DNA from 3 places in the Paraburkholderia sp. GAS448 genome. Region 2 is predicted to be linked to each of the others. Evidence: predicted binding sites of a transcription regulator. Region 2 holds the regulator's gene; each other region holds the start of a gene.
What was found. Region 2 encodes HrcA, which represses chaperone genes, less so after heat shock. Its sites were predicted from a motif close to TTAGCACTCNNNNNNNNNGAGTGCTAA; they were not measured.

Region 1 (4,201 bases), on a different contig from region 2:
CAAGGCGGCGATGGATTCGCTGGCCGTGACGTTGTCGTACGAACTGGCGCGCTTTGGCGTAGAGACCTCGATTGTCGTGCCGGGCGCCTTCACGAGCGGCACCGACCACTTCCCGAGCGCCGGCAAGCCCGCCGATACAGCGACGGCCGAAGCCTATTCGCGCTACGACGGGGTAATGGACCAGCTCGGCGCGCGTCTGACGGCGCTGACTCCGCCCGACGCGGATCCGAAAGCGGTGGCGGACGAAGTGGTGCGCATCGTCGGACTGCAAAAAGGCATGCGCCCGATGCGCTCGGTGATCGACTTCGTCGGCGATGGCGCGAAGGAAGTACTCGAAGTCTCGGAGCGCGTGCGGATCGAGTTCGCGAAGCGGATCGGGATGGGCGATCTGCTCGAAGCGAACGTGAGAGCGTGATGGACGCGAGGCGCATCGTTTGCGGCGTCCTGCTTGCCTGGCTGTGGCTGGCCGCCGCGTGCGGCCAGTCGACCCGTGCAGGAGAGGAGGGCAACACCATGAAAGCATCGACGACGTATTTATATCTGCTCAGAAAGACACCGTTCTTCACGGGTCTCGACACGCAGCAGTTACGCTGGACCATCGACCACTCGCGCGAATGGGAAGCGCAACCAGACACGGTGATCGCGGAGTGTGGCGGGGCAGACGACTTCTGGATTCTTCTGGACGGCCGCTGGCAGGTCGAGCGCGATGGCCGCGCATTCCCGGCCGGTCATGCCGACGCGGGCAAATGGTTCAGCGCATCGGAAGGTGGCGGAGCCTGCCGGTTGGTCACGACGGAACACAGCTATGTGATGAAGATCGCCCGCGCAGACATGGACGACATGCTCGCCCGCGGCTTTGCGTTCGGTTCGCATTTGCAGCAGGGCCGCGCGTACTACGCGACGATATTCGCGGCGACCGCGGCGGTTCATTGAGCGGCAAAGCGGGGGGGAAAAAGGGGGCGTTTTCGATGAAGCGACCTCAGGCCAGTCGCTTGCCAGGCGACCAGCCCAGGGGCGATTAAAAGTCAGGCTTGCGGCGCGGCATTGTCCGTATCTTGCGCGCCGCTTTCTTCTTCTTTCTTTTCTTCGTCTTTCTTTTCTACCAGCGATTCGAGCGCACCAGCGACTTTAAATCCGGCAACCGCTGCAAGGCCTTCCGTCAGGAGCGAAGCATCTGGATCGACCTTCTTCGTTCCTTCGACTGCCGCAACCGCACCTGCGATCTCACCTACCGTATCCAGAATTCCCATGACAATCACCGTATATGTTGAGCGTAAATGCGAACTGCTTCACGAACATCGAAGAGCACTGCGGTTGCAGACTCTATTGGCATTTCCCAACGGCGACGCTGTTGCTTCTGTCAGAGCAACCGCTATTGCGTGTCGCTTGCCGAAGGTGCGACCTTGACGCGATGCGTTGCGCTGATGGCAGCACCAGCGCGCGCCGTCGTGATCGACAATACCATCTCGTAAATAGCGAAACTGTCAAACTTTGTTATTTCTGGCGCCTCCTCGGACCCTCGGCATCGATGATGAACTGTCACGCCGCTTCCCGTCAGATGCGGGATTCCCGCCCGCCCGCGCCGCCGCCGGCCCGGAGTCAGACCACAGCCCGCGCTTCGCGCAATCCCTGGGTGGTACGGCGACTGGTACTCACCGGAACGATGCGCGTCGGCGAGCATTCCCGGTCAATCGCAACGATGGGGATTTCCCTGGTATGGCGAACTTCGGCACCGGTTGCGGCGTACCGCACATCCAGGATATGGGGCGGCAGATCGTCCAGACGGGGATCCAAAGGGGCGTCGGTAGAAATCATAAATATATGATTTCAAAGTGAAATGGTGCGATTTTGGCAGCCTTTACTTCGGCGCGAAGTCTGAGCGTTGACGATCAAGGTCCACAGCCAGGCGAATCTCGACAAGACACATTGCACCGCTTCTTGAATTTGTCACCGCCCGTCCATATAATTAGCACTCGCTGCACGAGAGTGCTAACAACATTTCCGGTTGGCTACGCCAGCCGGGTTTTCTCAGCGTTCTTCAGTCTCAATCAAGAGAGGAGTATGTATGAACCTTCGTCCTTTGCATGATCGCGTGATCGTCAAGCGTCTGGATCAAGAAACCAAGACCGCGTCGGGCATCGTGATCCCCGAAGCCGCAGCGGAAAAGCCGGATCAAGGCGAAATCCTCGCAGTCGGCCCGGGCAAGCGCGACGACAAGGGCGCCCAGATCGCCCTCGACGTGAAGGTCGGCGATCGCGTCCTGTTCGGCAAGTACGCTGGCCAGACCGTCAAGGTCGACGGCAACGAACTGCTCGTGATGCGCGAAGAAGACATCATGGCCGTGGTCCAGAAGTAATTCGCCGCCCCGGTTATATCCCAGAGAATTCAAGGAGTTAGAAGATGGCAGCTAAAGACGTCGTATTCGGTGATTCCGCCCGTGCCAAGATGGTTGAAGGCGTGAACATCCTCGCGAACGCTGTGAAGGTCACGCTGGGTCCGAAGGGCCGCAACGTGGTGCTCGAGCGCAGCTTCGGCGGCCCGACGGTCACCAAGGACGGTGTGTCGGTCGCGAAGGAAATCGAGCTGAAAGACAAGCTCCAGAACATGGGCGCACAAATGGTCAAGGAAGTCGCTTCCAAGACCAGCGACAACGCAGGCGACGGCACGACGACCGCAACGGTCCTCGCACAGTCGATCGTCCGCGAAGGCATGAAGTACGTCGCATCGGGCATGAACCCGATGGACCTGAAGCGCGGCATCGACAAGGCTGTCACCGCAGCGATCGAAGAACTGCGCAAGATCAGCAAGCCGTGCACGACGAACAAGGAAATCGCCCAGGTTGGCGCGATCTCCGCGAACAGCGATTCGTCGATCGGTGACCGCATCGCTGAAGCGATGGACAAGGTCGGCAAGGAAGGCGTCATCACCGTTGAAGACGGCAAGTCGCTGCAAGACGAACTCGACGTCGTCGAAGGTATGCAGTTCGACCGCGGCTACCTGTCGCCGTACTTCATCAACAACCCGGACAAGCAGGTTGCTGTGCTCGAGAACCCGTTCGTGCTGCTGCACGACAAGAAGGTGTCGAACATCCGTGATCTGCTGCCGGTGCTCGAGCAAGTCGCAAAGGCTGGCCGACCGCTCTTGATCATCGCTGAAGACGTGGAAGGCGAAGCGCTGGCTACGCTGGTGGTCAACAACATCCGCGGTATCCTGAAGACCGTTGCTGTCAAGGCTCCTGGCTTCGGCGACCGTCGCAAGGCCATGCTCGAAGACATCGCTATCCTGACGGGTGGCCAGGTCATCGCTGAAGAAACCGGCCTGACGCTCGAAAAGGCAACGCTGGCTGAACTGGGTCAAGCGAAGCGCATCGAAGTGGGCAAGGAAAACACGACGATCATCGACGGCGCTGGCGAAGCTGCGAACATCGAAGCGCGTGTCAAGCAAGTGCGCACGCAGATCGAAGAAGCAACGTCGGACTACGACCGTGAAAAGCTGCAGGAGCGCGTGGCCAAGCTGGCTGGCGGCGTTGCAGTGATCAAGGTCGGCGCTGCGACCGAAGTCGAAATGAAGGAAAAGAAGGCACGTGTCGAAGACGCACTGCACGCAACGCGCGCAGCTGTGGAAGAAGGCATCGTTGCTGGTGGCGGCGTCGCGCTGATCCGCGCACGCTCGGCAATCTCTGGTCTGAAGGGCGATAACGCAGACCAGGACGCAGGTATCAAGATCGTTCTGCGCGCAATGGAAGAACCGCTGCGCCAGATCGTCTCGAACGGCGGCGAAGAAGCCAGCGTCGTGGTGGCAGCAGTTGCAGCAGGCAAGGGCAACTTCGGCTACAACGCAGCAACGGGCGAGTATGTCGACCTGGTCGACGCAGGTGTTGTGGATCCGACGAAGGTGACGCGCACGGCGCTGCAAAACGCAGCTTCGGTCGCAGGTCTCCTGTTGACGACCGACGCAGCTGTCTGCGAACTGCCGAAGGAAGATGCACCGATGGGCGGCGGAATGCCTGGCGGCATGGGCGGTATGGGCATGGACATGTAATTTCGGTTCGAGCCGAAACGCATGTGGAGCGCTCCGTAATGGAGCGCTTCTCGAAAACAAAAAACCCGCAGCGATGCGGGTTTTTTGTTTTTGAGTATGTCGCCTGAGGACGTCTGCTTCGGCAGGGCTGCCTGGAACACGAGACTCTGAGCCAGGCTTT
Region 2 (4,201 bases):
CCTACCGGCAGACTTCGGGGAACACCGTGAAACTGATGTTTGCAATATCGGTGGTCGCCCTCGTGCTCATCGCGGGCACCACGACAATATGCCTGTCCGGCGCCGTGAACGAAAGCACGACCGAGTATGGTGGCGTGCACGCCACGATGGAACAACTGTTCAATCCCCACCTGAAAGTTTGTCGATAATGCGCCGGTCGCGCTTGGTCGGCCGCCCGTGCATGGCGGCCGCCGGTTCGCGATACGTCTTGCGCCGCTCCAGTTCAAGCAGGCGCTTTTCCCTACCCGCCGCCGTTTCCGCGTAAAGCGTCTGCGCGATGCTCGCTGGCCCGCGCACGTCGCAGATTCCTAGTACTTCCACCTGCCACACGATCCGTTCAATCTCGATTTCGACCGCGTCGCCGACCCGCACATCCTTCGACGGCTTCACCTGCGCGCCGTCAATCCGCACCCGTCCTTTTTCGACGGCATCCGTCGCCAGCGAGCGCGTCTTGAAGAAGCGCGCGGCCCAAAGCCATTTGTCGATGCGCAGGCGCGCACCCGGTTCGGTCGAAATTTTGTAATTCACTGGAGCACGTCCAAAGTAAAAGACGCCGGGCGGCGCGCCACCGTGCAATCGACACTCATGCGACCGCCGCCCCGTGCGCTGCGACCGGCTGCACCACCGGCCAGCCCTGCAGGTGCTGCGCGACGATCTCGCCGAGCGCGGCGATCCACGCCTGCGAAGCATTCACGCATGGAATCCGGTGAAACTCGCGGCCACCGGCATGCAGGAACTCGTCGCGAACTTCGATGCCGATTTCCTCGATGGTTTCGAGGCAGTCGGCGGTAAATCCGGGGCAAAAGACATCCGCACGGCGCACGCCTGCGGAACCCAGTTCCTTCAGGGTCGGCGCGGTGTAAGGCTGCAGCCATTCAGCGCGGCCAAAACGCGACTGAAACGTAACGCGACACTCCACCGGCGTCACGCGCAGCGCATTCATCAGCAAGGCCGCTGTCTGCTGGCACTGCTCGTGGTACGGGTCCCCCAGATCGAGCGTGCGCTTCGGCACGCCATGGAAACTGAGAACCAGCTTGTCGCCCGCTGCGAAATCCGGATGGCCGTGCGTTTGCCAATAGTGGTGAACCTGCGCTGCCAGTGCGGCGATGTAGGCCGGATGATCGCAGTAGTGACGCACAGTCCGGATTTCCGGCTGGTTGCGCATGCGACCCAACGCGACAAATGCATCGTCGAACGCAGTGGCTGTGGTCGACGACGAGTACTGCGGATACATCGGCATCAGCAGCACGCGCTCGGCGCCCGCCAGCTTCAACTGGTTCAGCATTGCCGGAATGCCCGGCGTGCCGTAGCGCATCGCGTAATCGACGATCACCTGGTAGTCGTTCAGCTGCAACAGGTGCCGCAACGCTTCCACCTGCTTCTCCGTATGTACGCGCAACGGCGAACCTTCCGGCATCCAGACAGCGGCGTATTTCTTCGCCGACGCGCGACCGCGAAACGGCAGGATCAACAGGCGCAGGATCACCTGCCAGATCACGGCCGGGATCTCGACCACGCGTGGATCGGACAGGAACTGCGCGAGGTAGCGCCGTACGGCACGTGGCGTCGGCGCATCGGGCGTACCGAGATTGATCAGCAGCACCGCGACACGATGTGACGTGGCGGACTGCGAAGGCCGCTCGAGGTCGAAACGCATGATCAATGGATTCTGGTGGCGTACTGATTGAAACGGTTCAGATGGGACCCATTATAGCGGCGCGATTTCCTGCCGATACCTGGCCTTCCGGGCTATTGGCGCGGCGTGCGATGCCGCGCATCATAGACATGCAGGGACGAGCGGCGCGTCGGGCAGTTACTGCTGGCTGAGGGTCATGGACAGAAGCCGCGCAGTGATATCGACGATCGGAATCACGCGGTTATAGGCCATTCGGGTCGGCCCGATCACGCCAAGCGTGCCGACTATCTTGCCGTTCACCTCATACGGTGCGGTCACGACGCTCATTTCCTCGATCGGCACGAGATTCGACTCGCCGCCGATAAATATCTGCACGCCCTGCGCGTGACTCGACACGTCGAGCAACTGAAGGAGGCTGGTCTTTTGATCAAACACATCGAACAGTTTGCGCAGGCGCGCCATGTCCGACGAAAGATCGGCCACTTCGAGCAGATTGCGCTCCCCGGAGATCAGCACCGTCTCGCCCGTGTCGGCCTCATCGGTGCTCGCGGTGACGGCGGCGTGCATCAGCGTGGTCATGTCGCCGCGCAGTTCGTCGATTTCTTCGCGCAGGCGGCGCCGCACCTCGTCGAACGACAAGCCGGCGAAGTGCGCATTGATGTAGTTGGAGGCTTCGGTGAGCTGCGATGGCGAGAAGTCGCGCTGCGTCGCCATCATGCGGTTCTGCACATCGCCTTCGGGCGTCACGATGATCAGCAGAATGCGTTTGTCGGACAGGCGCATGAACTCGATCTGCTTGAACACGTGGCTGCGCCGCGGCGTCAGTACCACGCCCGCAAACTGGGACAGATTGGACAGCACGCTCGCCGCAGCTGCGACAATTTTCTGCGGCTCGCCGACCTGCAACGTCGTTTTGACGGTGCGCATGACGGCTTCCTCGTCGGCGGCGGACTCGACGGTCAGCATGGTATCGACAAACAGGCGATACCCGCGCGGCGTCGGAATTCTTCCCGCCGACGTATGCGGGCTGATCACGAGCCCCAGGTCCTCGAGGTCAGACATCACGTTGCGGATCGTCGCCGGGCTCAGTTCAAGGCCCGAGTACCGCGACAGCGTGCGCGAGCCGACCGGCTGACCTTCAGCGATATAGCGCTCGATCAGCGTTTTGAGGAGGGTTTGTGCGCGAGGATCTAGCATGAAGGAAAATTTTAGCGCAATGCCTGCGCGACAGCGAGCAATAACGGGAAGCTTCAGGACCATCGTGCGGCCGCGCGGCGCGTTGCGCAGGCTACGGCACGAAGTCCAGGCAGCGCCCCGACCATCAACCTGTCATCAGCTTTCTATCATTCTAACGACAAACCTGCCCGGGCCGGGCAAGCGCACTCCGTCCAGCCAGCGTCCGATGCAGGGCGCGGCGTGGCACGGCTCACCGCGCCCCCGGTGCAATGTGAAAAGTTCTTTTCGACGCATACCTATGGTGTAATGCCGGCATGCAAGTTACCAGCCAGTTCAGGACCGTTGCGCTCGTCGGGCGCAGCAACACTCCCGGCATCAGCGAGCCGCTGACGGCGCTCGCCTCGTGCATAGCAAAGCGCGGGTTCGACGTCGTGTTCGAAGCGGACACCGCCCAGGAAATCGGCGTGACCGACTATCCGGCGCTAACTCCGGCCGAAATCGGCGCGCGCGCCGACGTGGCTGTCGTGCTCGGCGGTGACGGCACCATGCTGGGCATGGGGCGGCAACTCGCGCCATACCGTACGCCGGTCATCGGCATCAACCACGGGCGCCTCGGCTTCATTACCGATATTCCGATTTCCGATATGCAAGAGATCGTCCCGCAGATGCTCACGGGCAGCTTCGAACGGGAAGAACGGACGCTGCTCGAGGCGCGCATCATGCGCAACGGCGAACCGATTTACCACGCGCTTGCGTTCAACGACGTCGTCGTCAACCGTAGCGGCTTTTCGGGGATGGCGGAACTGCGTGTGTATGTCGACGGACGCTTCATGTACAACCAGCGCTCGGACGGCCTCATCGTCGCCACGCCAACCGGCTCGACGGCCTACGCGTTGTCGTCGTCGGGGCCGATTCTGCATCCGCAGTTGCAGGGCATCGTGCTGGTGCCCATCGCGCCGCATGCGCTGTCGAACCGGCCGATCGTGTTGCCTGACGACTGCAAGGTCAGCATCCAGATCATCTCCGGGCGGGATGTGAACGTGAATTTCGACATGCAGTCGTTCACCGCGCTTGAGCTGAACGACACCATCGATGTGCGCCGCTCGCGTCATACGGTGCACTTCCTGCATCCGGTCGGCTACAGTTACTACGCGACGCTTCGCAAGAAGCTGCACTGGAACGAACATCCCTCGCTCGAAGACGACCCGCCAGCCTGAGTGACCGGAATGCCTTCATTGCCCTGCTCATTGCCCTGCTCATTGCCCTGACTACCCAGACAAGCGCGACTGACTCGACCGACGCGACCGTTTCGAATTCGCCAGCAAAACAGCCAACCAGACCAAACTCCAT
Region 3 (4,201 bases), on a different contig from region 2:
GCTGCACCTTCGACAAACGCTTCCAGCCGAAGAAGAACAGCCCTACGAAGGTCGATTCGAGAAAGAATGCCATCAGCCCTTCGACGGCGAGCGGCACGCCGAAGATATCGCCGACGTAGTGCGAGTAGTACGACCAGTTGGTGCCGAACTGGAATTCGAGCGTGAGGCCGGTTGCGACGCCCATCGCGAAATTGATCCCGAAGAGCTTGCCCCAGAACTGGGTCATGTCCTTGTAGATCTCTTTGCCGGTCATGACATAGACCGACTCCATGATGACGAGCAGCCACGACAGGCCGAGCGTCAAGGGAACGAAGAGGAAGTGATAGAGCGCCGTGACGGCGAACTGTAGGCGCGAGAGATCGACGACTTCGCTAGCGGGCATGTGGATCACCTTGGGACGGGTGCGAGGCAGGGATGTCGAACAGCGCCTGCGCGACTTGCGCGGGCGGCATCGACATGTGATCCGCCTGCGGATGATTGAAGAATGCGTATTTGAGGATCATCAGCAGCGCGAACTTGATCGCGAGCACGATGACGATGTCGCGTGCAAAGGTCGGGCCGCGCGCCCAAGCGGCGCAGCGCCCGCGCAGGCTCCGGGGGGAGGGACTCCTGTGGTTCAACGTTATGGTCATGATCGTTCGATACGGCTCCATGTGAGGGACACCGGTCGGGCCGCTCGACGCAGCCAGGCGAATGCATAACGGAATTCTAGGAGCGGGATAGTCCGCGCGTGAGGTCAGCGCTGCGGCATAGGGTCGCGAGGAGGAACCCGCGAAACCAGTATCACCGCGGGGTTTGCTCTACGTCAACAAAAAGGCATTCAGGTGAACCGGAAACGACCCGCAAACAGAACGCGATTCCAATAAAAAAGGCCCTGCGATCTTTCGATCGCAGGGCCCGGGTACCTGCCTGCTGCACCGAACAGGCCGGCAGCAGCGGTATTGCCTGTTATGCGTATTCGTTCAACGCACTACGCATTTTCTTCATTGCGCTCGCCTCGATCTGGCGGATGCGTTCAGCCGATACACCGAACTCGTCGGCCAGTTCGTGCAGCGTCGAGCCGCCCGAACCGTCGTCCTCGACGTGCAGCCAGCGTGCCTCGATGATGCGGCGGCTACGGGCGTCGAGCGATTCGAGCGCGCTGGCGATGCCGTCGCTTTGCAGCTTGTCGCGCTGACGTGCGGCGAGTACGGCTGTCGGCTCATTGTGCGAATCGGCGAGCCAGGCGATCGGCGAGTAAGCCTCTTCGCCATCCTCGACCTGACCCTCCAGCGCGATATCGCCGCCGGACAGACGCGTTTCCATTTCGGCCACTTCTTCGCGCTTGACGTTCAGTTCATTGGCAAGACCGTCGATTTCTTCAGGCGTAAATGCCTGGAAGCCTTGCTTGTGGCTGCGCAGGTTGAAGAACAGCTTGCGCTGCGCCTTGGTAGTCGCGACCTTCACCATGCGCCAGTTGCGCAGGATGTACTCGTGAATCTCAGCCTTGATCCAGTGCATCGCATACGACACGAGACGCACGTTCTGCGCCGGATCGAAGCGCTTCACGGCCTTCATCAGACCGATATTGCCTTCCTGGATCAGGTCTGCATGCGGCAGGCCGTAGCCGAGGTAGTTGCGCGCGATCGACACGACGAGGCGCAGATGCGACAGGACAAGACGGCGCGCAGACTCGAGATTGTTCTGCTCGCGGAATTCAGTGGCGAACTGGCGTTCTTCCGCCGGCGTCAGCATCGGAATCCGGTTAACGGCCTGGATGTAGGCGTCGATATTGCCCAGCTGGCCGGGCAGCAGCGAAAAATGCGCGAGCGCCAGTGCACCTGCCGGAGCGGCCTTAGCCGACGACGGGCTCAGAGTACTCGGAAGGGTCAATGCGTTGCTCACGTATAAAACTCCTCAGAAACAGGAAGCCGGAAACGACTTCTCGGTGGATGTTAGCACTCCGGTAAGTGGAGTGCTAATACTTAGAACGGGTAGGGTCATCGAAGTTCCGTAAAAACTATTGGAACGTCACCTCTAATAGTATTGTAGGCTCACTCCACGAACCCTGCTGACCCCCGCACCCGTTACCGGGCGCCGTCGCCTGGAAGGACCAGATAACCACTTTTTGCGCATCTTTAAGTGGCTGTTTGCCAAAACTGATGGAGGTGCGTAAGGTTCATTTCATCCATCTTCTCTCTAAATATCGACAGCCGCACGGCGGTATCCCCTCAATCTGAGGCAACGGTGTCGGATGTACAAGAAAAAATCACCGCGCGGCTGGACCCTGTGAGGCACTCTTGTATTGGCCCTCTTTGGGGTTTCGCGAATCGCGGCCGCGGATCAGTTCGGGATCCAGATCGCCGGCGGCTCGGCGGCCCACATTCGCAAGCTCGACCTCGGCTTCGTCTGGGATCCGGATCTGACATGGTGGCAAATCGGCGACTGGCATTTTTCGCTCGTCGGCGAGGGACACGTGTCCTGGTGGCACTCGGATGACGGCGGCGAACACAATAATATCGGCGAAATAGGCATCACGCCGGTGATCCGTTTCATCAAGGGTGCCGGCGCGGTCCGGCCGTTCGTCGAGGTGGGGGCCGGTGTGCGGCGGCTGACGAGCACGGCCATCTCCGAATCGCACAGGATGTCGACGGCATTCCAGTTCGCCGAAATGGTCGGCGTCGGGGCGCAGTTCGGCAGTCGCCAGCAGTACCTTGCGGGCTTCCGGTTTCAGCATGTATCGAACGGCGGTATCAAAGAGCCGAATCCTGGTATAAATTTCAGCCAGCTATATCTGCAATACAACTTCTGACGATCGGGGCTGCCGGCAGCGGTGCCCTTTGATGCAAAGGGGCTGAGCGATGGCGGCGGCAAAAGTGATCGAGGCGATTCGGGGACTGGAGCGTGACCGCTTTCGCGCGATGGTCGACGGAAACGGAGAACTGCTCGACGCGTTGCTGTCGGACAGCGTGATCTATGTTCATACGAACGGCAAGCGTGAGTCCAAGCAGCAGTTCATCGACGCGATCACGGCCGGGCGTCGTCGTTACCGGCAGATCGAGATCCAGTCTCAGGAAGTGCTGACGGTGGGAAGCGAAACCTGCGTCGTCACGGGCCGCGCGCTGATCGAGATGGAAGCGAACAATGGCGCACTGCTCTTTCCGATCGCCTACACGGCAGTTCAGACCCAGGAGGCCGGGCAGTGGCGGTTGATCGCATGGCAGGCGACGCGTTGCGCGCTCGAGTGACCTGATGGTTTCCGGGCTCGTCAGTCCGCCTCGTGAGCGGGCTGTGCACGCCGGCGTCATGTTGCGACGCCGGCGTTAAAGCGATCGCCTGCCTGCGCTGCTTCTGACCACTATGCGGCAGCGCGCCGGTCCACCGGCTTCCAGAGCGCGCGATTGACACCGCTTACGAGCGCATCGACGGCTGCCGTCGCGACATCCTCACTGACCCCTACGCCATAACGCACGGGCTGCTCGCCGACCCGGCAGCCGACGAACGCCGCCGTGCGGCCGTCCGCGGTGCGCAGGCATTCGTATGACGTGATCTCGACCGGCTGTCGAGCCGCCGTAGCCATAGCGTGTGCGGCTGCCCGCGCGTAGTCCTCGCCTGCCTCGTGGCCTTCCGTGTACGCTTCGTCCGGTTCGGGCACTTTCAGCTCGCGGTTTTCCCAGCGCACGGTGGTCTTGTTGATGCGCACTGCGGGTCCGTCAGTCTCGAAGTACTCGCGGGCGAAAAGAGCGCAGACGGCGTCGCCTGTCACTTCTTCGCCGGATTGATCCGCGACCGCCTGCACCGCATGACTGAACTCGATCTGCACGCGGCGCGGCGGCGTGAAGCCCATGCCGCGCTCGAGGAGATACGTCGCGCCGCCCTTGCCGGACTGGCTGTTCACGCGGATGACGGCGTCGTAGCTGCGGCCAAGATCGGCCGGATCGACAGGCAGGTATGGCACTTCCCAGATCGTGTCTGGCGACTGCTGCGCGAAGCCTTTGCGGATCGCGTCCTGGTGCGAGCCCGAGAAGGCGGTGAACACAAGGTCGCCCGCGTAGGGGTGGCGCGGATGCACCGGAATCTGGTTGCAGCGCTCGACGACACGGCGCACCGCGTCGATATCGGAGAAATCGAGGCCCGGATCGACGCCCTGCGTGTAGAGATTCATCGCGAGCGTGACGAGGTCGACGTTGCCCGTGCGCTCGCCGTTGCCGAAGAGACACCC

Region 1: a site for HrcA is predicted at 1,967-1,993, ahead of groES (co-chaperone GroES). Genes of this name have one in related genera too.
Region 3: a site for HrcA is predicted at 1,935-1,961, ahead of rpoH (RNA polymerase sigma factor RpoH). Genes of this name have one in related genera too.

Annotation. Positions count from the first base shown of each region.
Region 1 is NZ_JBNDKT010000013.1:16,278-20,478, forward strand. Features, by position in the region: gene P3T23_RS23020 (SDR family oxidoreductase) at 1-415, shown strand, start outside; gene P3T23_RS23025 (hypothetical protein) at 415-933, shown strand; gene P3T23_RS23030 (hypothetical protein) at 1,026-1,250, opposite strand; gene groES (co-chaperone GroES) at 2,066-2,356, shown strand; gene groL (chaperonin GroEL) at 2,401-4,041, shown strand.
Region 2 is NZ_JBNDKT010000009.1:209,952-214,152, reverse strand. Features, by position in the region: gene P3T23_RS19020 (RNA-binding S4 domain-containing protein) at 160-567, opposite strand; gene hemH (ferrochelatase) at 623-1,696, opposite strand; gene hrcA (heat-inducible transcriptional repressor HrcA) at 1,853-2,935, opposite strand; gene P3T23_RS19005 (NAD kinase) at 3,166-4,068, shown strand; gene recN (DNA repair protein RecN) at 4,200-4,201, shown strand, end outside.
Region 3 is NZ_JBNDKT010000015.1:152,084-156,284, reverse strand. Features, by position in the region: gene P3T23_RS25875 (cytochrome ubiquinol oxidase subunit I) at 1-382, opposite strand, end outside; gene cydP (cytochrome oxidase putative small subunit CydP) at 372-632, opposite strand; gene rpoH (RNA polymerase sigma factor RpoH) at 949-1,884, opposite strand; gene P3T23_RS25860 (acyloxyacyl hydrolase) at 2,285-2,791, shown strand; gene P3T23_RS25855 (nuclear transport factor 2 family protein) at 2,841-3,227, shown strand; gene leuA (2-isopropylmalate synthase) at 3,338-4,201, opposite strand, start outside.